Paraflavitalea devenefica: one gene and its partner. The protein of the gene in region 1 interacts with the protein of each later gene in a pairwise test. Links are inferred from orthologs where the notes say so. Each region holds a gene or a part of one and is shown on either strand. Other genes may lie near its edges.

The links.
Region 2: the proteins of HB364_RS07385 (region 1) and priA interact in binary tests that used the Escherichia coli proteins (3 or more experiments, as listed by UniProt). The link is inferred for Paraflavitalea devenefica from one-to-one orthologs.

The regions. Positions count from the first base shown.
Region 1 is NZ_JAARML010000001.1:1,804,074-1,807,181, forward strand. What follows is about bases 23-2,798. They hold HB364_RS07385 (single-stranded DNA-binding protein), read left to right. Parts: upstream 23-1,076; coding sequence 1,077-1,520; downstream 1,521-2,798. Other genes in these bases: mutY (A/G-specific adenine glycosylase), read left to right, coding at 23-942; gldE (gliding motility-associated protein GldE), read left to right, coding at 1,737-2,798. Outside these bases: more of mutY, read left to right, coding at 1-22; more of gldE, read left to right, coding at 2,799-3,080; gliding motility lipoprotein GldD, read left to right, coding at 3,102-3,108. UniProt on the Escherichia coli protein: Plays an important role in DNA replication, recombination and repair. Binds to ssDNA and to an array of partner proteins to recruit them to their sites of action during DNA metabolism. Acts as a sliding platform that migrates on DNA via reptation.
Region 2 is NZ_JAARML010000008.1:142,170-145,605, forward strand. Bases 108-3,211 are described here. They hold priA (replication restart helicase PriA), read right to left. Parts: upstream 2,833-3,211; coding sequence 382-2,832; downstream 108-381. Other genes in these bases: murB (UDP-N-acetylmuramate dehydrogenase), read right to left, coding at 108-346; HB364_RS30845 (lysophospholipid acyltransferase family protein), read right to left, coding at 2,869-3,211. Also shown: more of murB, read right to left, coding at 1-107; more of HB364_RS30845, read right to left, coding at 3,212-3,436.

The DNA of each region.
Region 1 (3,108 bases):
GTAGAACAGGGACTGGCCTATTATGAAAGATTTATCGTTGCATTTCCTACGATAGAAGATCTTGCCAAAGCACCTGAGAAAAAAGTATTTAAGTTGTGGGAAGGATTGGGTTATTATACACGTTGCAGAAATCTTATCGCTACTGCACAGAAAGTAGTGAAGGAGTATAAAGGAAAATTTCCTTCTACGTATGATGCCATTAAAGAGTTGAAAGGTATTGGGCCCTACACGGCTGCTGCCATTGCCTCTTTTGCTTTTAATGAACCCAAAGCTGTTGTAGATGGTAATGTACAGCGTGTGATAGCCCGTTATTTTGGTATTTCCACACCTATTGATACTACAGCAGGAAAGAAGCTGTACCAGGAGCTGGCAACGGCCTTATTGGATATGGAGATGCCAGGCATTTATAACCAGGCGATCATGGATTTTGGCGCTGTGATCTGCAAGCCGCAAAACCCTTTGTGCACGGTCTGCCCCCAACAAACCGATTGTGAAGCGTTTAAACACGATCTTGTAAAGCAATTACCAGTTAAGGAAAAGAGCCTGTCGAAGAAAGAGCGCTGGTTCTATTATTTTATCATCCGGTATGAAGACCGGTTCTATATCCGGCAACGGGCAGATAAAGATATCTGGCAAGACCTGCATGAGTTTGTTTTGTATGAAGCCACTGCTGCTGTGCAGGAGACTTTCCAGGACCTGACGTTCTTAAAGAAGTTATTAGGCAAGCAATCATATTCGGTCAGTCATATTAGTAAAGTTTATCATCAGCAGCTTACCCACCAGCTTATTCATGGACAGTTTATCACTGTTACGACGCAGAAGCCTGTAGCTGCATTAAAGGATTATGTATTGATTGATAAAAAACAATTAAAACAGTATGCTTTCCCACGCATGATCAATACTTTCCTGGAGGAGAAGTCGTCGCTGGCACAATTATTTTAAGTTTTTTAACTGTGCCGGAATGCCCCCATATTAACACTTAGGGGGCTAAAAAAATGGAATAATATCTGCAAAAAAAATTAACTTTAAGAGTAAATAAAACCGGTAGACGATTTCTAACAATAAACTTACCATTTATGAGAGGCGTTAACAGGGTTATGCTCATTGGCAATTTAGGAAGAGACCCGGATGTACAGTACCTGGAAGGTAATATTGCAGTGGCTAAGTTTCCATTGGCTACCACAGAAACATTCAAGGACAGGGCAGGCAAGCTGATTTCCCAGACCGAATGGCATACGGTTGTGTTGTGGAGGGGATTGGCAGAGCTGGCCCAGAAATACCTGCACAAAGGGAGTTTAGTGTATATAGAAGGCCGCCTCCGCACACGTAGCTGGGAAGATAAGGAAGGCAATAAGAAGTTTGCTACTGAGGTGGTGGGCGATAACCTGATTATGCTGGACAAGAGAACGGATGGCGCCGGCCACCATGGACAACATCCAAATACACATGGCGAGAATATAGAAGGATTTAATGCCGATGTTCCTCCCCTGGGCGAACCTTCACAGGACCTGCCTTTTTAAGCGCTGATTCATGGATTAACGCTGATCTTGCTGATTAAACGCGGGCTAAGAACAGCGATACCCCCCAAATCCATTTTGATCATTCCAGCCCATGATAATATTTTTGCACAAAATCAGTTTATTACAGGCAGGCCCATTGACCTGCCTTTCTGATTCGGCACCCAGGAATGTGGCCGACCTTTGTTGATCGATCATTGTTAACAAAAACCAATTGCTTTGGATAATCCTTTCCCGTGTTTATTGTCTGGCAATGTATGGCAGCCCGTATTATTGGCGGTGAACGTACAAGCCACTACCATATTGTCTGCAGTGGTATTATTCCTGTTACTGATCTCTTTTTTTATTTCAGGGGCCAAGGTGGCCTTTTTTTCCCTTACCTACCGGGATGTGAATATGCTTAAAACGAAGCAGGATTCCGGCTGGAAACGCATTGCCAACCTGCTGGAAGAGCCAAGGGTATTACAGGCATCCCTGGTGATCGCCAATACCCTGATCAATATTGCCATTATTATCCTGGCCAGCTTCCTGATAGACCCCATTTTCACTTTTAAACAGGATGGCTGGTTTGTACAGTTCCTGGTATATGCCATTAAGGTGGTGGTGATCACTGCGGTGCTTGTTTTATTCGGGGAAATATTGCCCAAGGTAAGGGCCAACCAGAATAACCTCCGCTCGGCCTATGAATCCTCTTTCCTGGTAGAAGTGATCTATTACCTTTTCAAACGGATGGCCGGCTGGCTGGTACATTTGTCAGACCGGGTAGAGAAGGTATTTGGCGGCAGGGCTTCCCGCGCTTATGTACAGAAACAACTGGAAGAAGAGATACGGTCCACCATCCATGAAGAAGAAGAACAACGCATACTGGCAGGTATTCACAAGTTTGCCAATATCACGGTAAAGCAGGTCATGCGCACCCGGCTGGATGTAAGCGGCGTGGAGCATGGCATTAGCTTTAAGGCGCTGAAGAAGGTGGTGGAAGAGCTGCATTATTCACGCCTGCCGGTATATAAAGGCAACCTGGATACTATTGAAGGGATTGTCCATACCAAAGACCTGATCACGCACCTGAATGAACCGGATGATTTTGAATGGCAAACCCTGTTGCGGCCGCCTTATTTTGTACATGAACAAAAGTATATAGAGGACCTGCTGACTGAGTTTCAGGGCAAGCGGATCCACTTTGCGGTGGTAGTGGATGAGTTTGGCGGCACGAGCGGCATTATTACCCTGGAAGATATCCTGGAAGAGATTATTGGTGAGATCAGGGATGAATTTGATGAAGAAGAAAGCGGCAATAAGAAGATTGATGACGCCACGTATATTTTTGAAGGTCGCACAATGATCCATGATGTTTGCCGTATTATGAACCTGCCTGCAGATACGTTTGAACAGGTAAAAGGCGACAGCGATTCCCTGGCGGGATTGATACTGGAGTTTTCCGGGGAGATCCCCAAGGCCGAAGACGTTATTGTTATTGGCGATTTTGAATTTACCATCCTTGAAATTGACCGTAACCGTATTAAGAAAGTAAAGGTGACCATTAAGCCGGGCACTGTGTAAGGTCACTGATTAAAATATAGTATGAAGA
Region 2 (3,436 bases), on another replicon or contig:
CGGGAATGAGGGAAAGGTTCTCCACGCCGGCCAGGTTCCTTTGCAGGCAGTGCTCTACAAAGGAGTGCCAGTTCTCTCCTGCCCCTGCTTTTACATATACATGGCTCTTGTCTTCCTTTACAACGTTTACACCCTTCACCTCATTCTTTGCTACCAGTCCATCGTAGTCCTTTGTAAACAGGATATTACTACCGCCTCCCAGGATGAGGGCAGGCTTTGTAGCCGGTTGCACCTCCAATAGCTGCGATAGCTCATCTGTATCTGTAAAAGGGGCAAAGTGCCGGGCTTTCACATCAATGCCCATGGTATTGTATGGAAGGAGCGATATGTTTTGCTGGATCTGCATAGAAGTACTTAAATGCTCAATATTCAACTAAAATACTATATGGTATCAACATCAACAATGACAACCACTTTTCTGAAGCGTTGGTGCTGGTGCATGATAGCAATCTGCTCCTGGAGCTGTTGCTTGCAACGCTGTATGATCTGCGCTTCGCGGGGAAGCTTGATCATGAGCTCCATCAGGTATTGATTGCGTACCCGGTTTACGATGGGCTCTGCAGGCCCCACCAGGTAGTTGCCAAATTCCGTTTTCAGGGAGGCAGCAATGCTATTGGCCGCAGCATCCGCCACATCTTTGAGGTGGTGCTTAAAGGTAAGCAGGATACACCGGGAGAAGGGCGGGTAGGAGAACTGGCGGCGTCCTTCAATCTCATAATGATAAAAAGAACGGTAATCATGTTGCTGCACGTATTGCAGCACGGGGTGCCGTGTATTGGACACCTGTATCATTACATGCCCCTGCTCGTCTTTACGGCCTGCCCGGCCACTCACCTGCTCCATCAACTGGAAGGCGCGTTCATTGACCCGGAAATCGGCAAAGCTCAGCAGACTATCGGCGTCGAGGATGCCTACCAGCTCCACATGCTCAAAATCGAGTCCTTTCACCACCATCTGCGTACCTACCAGCATATCCAGCCTTTGCTGTTCAAACAACTGGATGAGGTTATCATGGGCCGTCTTCCCCCGTACACTGTCTACATCCATGCGGGCGATCCGGTATTTGGGAAATATTTCTTCCAGTTGCTCTTCTATTTTCTCTGTACCAAAGTTACGTTGCAGGAAGCGATCGCTGCCGCAGGCCATACAGGTGTGAACGGGTGGGTATACCGTACCACAATAGTGGCAATGCAGTTTATTGGTATTCTTGTGAAAGGTGAGCGATACATCGCAATACTTGCATTGTGGTATCCATCCGCAGGCCTGGCAGATCTGATAGGGTGAATATCCCCGGCGGTTCTGGAAAAGGATCACCTGCTTATTCCTTTGCAGCGAATGTTCAATCGCCACCTGTAATTCAGGGGAAATGATCACTTTATCTTTATCGGGACGCAGGATCTTTTTGGTATCAATGATGTTGATCACCGGCAGTTGCACGCCGCCAAAACGTTCATTCAGTTCTACCAGTCCATACTTCTGCGTCTGGGCATTGAAATAGCTTTCTATGGAAGGCGTGGCGCTGCCCAGCAACACCCGTGCATTGAACAGCGAGGCATAGTATACGGCTCCATCCCGTGCATGGTAGCGCGGTGCAGGGTCCTGCTGCTTATAGGAAGCATCATGCTCTTCATCGGCCACGATCAGTCCCAGGTCGCTGAAGGGAAGGAATAACGACGAGCGGGCGCCCAGCACGATCTTCAGCTCACCGGTCTTTACCTTGTTCCATATTTCCAGCCGTTCATTCTGGTTGAATTTACTGTGGTAGATGCCAATGTAGCCGCCGAAATGCCTTTGCAGGCGGCGTATGATCTGCGAGGTAAGGGCAATCTCCGGCAAGAGGTACAATACCTGTTTGCCCTTGCGCACATATTGCTCTATGAGTTTAATGTACACCTGTGTTTTACCACTGGAAGTAATGCCGTGCAGGAGGCAGACCGGTTTTTCCGCCATGGAGGTGTTGACCTCTTCCAGCGCTATTTGCTGGGCAGGCGTTAAGGTAAAGTCTATGTTGATGTTGCGCGGCAGGTACATCAGCCGGTCTACATGCCGCTTTTCCAGGAACAGGATGCTCTTATCTACCAGCCCCTTCAGTTGTGCATCGGAAGCGCCGCTCTTTTTGAGCAGTTGGGATTTGGATACCTCTCCTTCTGTTTTGACCAGGTGCAGGTAGCTCAGCAATAATTCCAGTTGCTTTTCGGCGCGCTGCAGCTTTTTATCTTCATTGAGCAGTTTGGCCAGTTCGTCTTCATTATCATATAGCGGGTTCAGCAATACGAAGGTCTCTTTTTTGGGCGTATAGGTTTCTTTGAGCGCTTCCCATACAAAGCATACCTTTTTATCAATGAGCCTTTTGATGACCGGGTATACATGCGAGGAATCCAGTACCTGTTGCACCTCGGCCAGTTTAAGTTCTTTCTTTAAGAGCAGTGCTTCCGCCACGAGGTATTCATCATGATCCAACTGATCGAAGTTCTCTCCATACTCTTCATTAAAGACCAGTTGGGTTTCACTGCTTAATTTAAAATGCGAAGGCAATGCCGCCGCCATCACCTCTCCTTCACTGCACATATAATAACGGGCAATCCACTCCCACAATTGCAATTGTTCCTTGTACACGATGGGCTCTGCATCCAGCACGTTGAGGATGTCTTTGGGCTCAAAGAATTCAGGCTTTTCGTTGTGCAGCCGCTTGACAACCCCTGCATATCTTTTTGTTTGCCGGAGCCCTACTTCCACCCGCACGCCTTCTTTTACCTGCTCTGCCAGGTGGTCGGGTACAGCCCAGGTATAGTTCTTGGGTAATGCCAGCGGTATGATTACTTCTGCAAACAAATTGAAAAAATTAAGGCGCAAGATACGCTTTAGCTATCACTCAATCCATGTGGCTTTGTATTCACGGAGCTTCTGTTCCATGATGTCAAATACCTTTTGTTTCAGCGCAGGGAGGTCTTTGTTGGTTAGTCCTGCTACGGGAACCGGCGCCAGGAATACAGATCTTGACCGGCCGGGATTGATGGAAAGGAGACTGCGGTAATGTTGCCTTGCATAAGCATCGAGGAACAGGACCGGCTTGATAGGGGTTTGTGTTTCGATAGCAATACGGAAAGCGCCATCGAAGAAATCCTTCACCGGCCGGTGGGTTTCATTGAAAGTGCCTTCCGGGAATATAAAGATGGAGATCCTTTTTTTAATGACCGATTTCAGCACGCGCACACTACGGGCCCGGTTTTCGGCACTGCTTCTGTCAACCGTCACCACTGCATTCTTGTAAATGAAACCGAAGATGGGCACTTTGGCCATTTCCACTTTGCCCAGTACCCGCACCTGCTGGCGGAGTGTTTTCACAATGATGGGGGCATCGAGGTAGGAAATATGGTTGGCCACAAAGATGTATTGTTCCCTTTTGTCATGCGGCGCTTCGTAGAGGTTCCGGTGC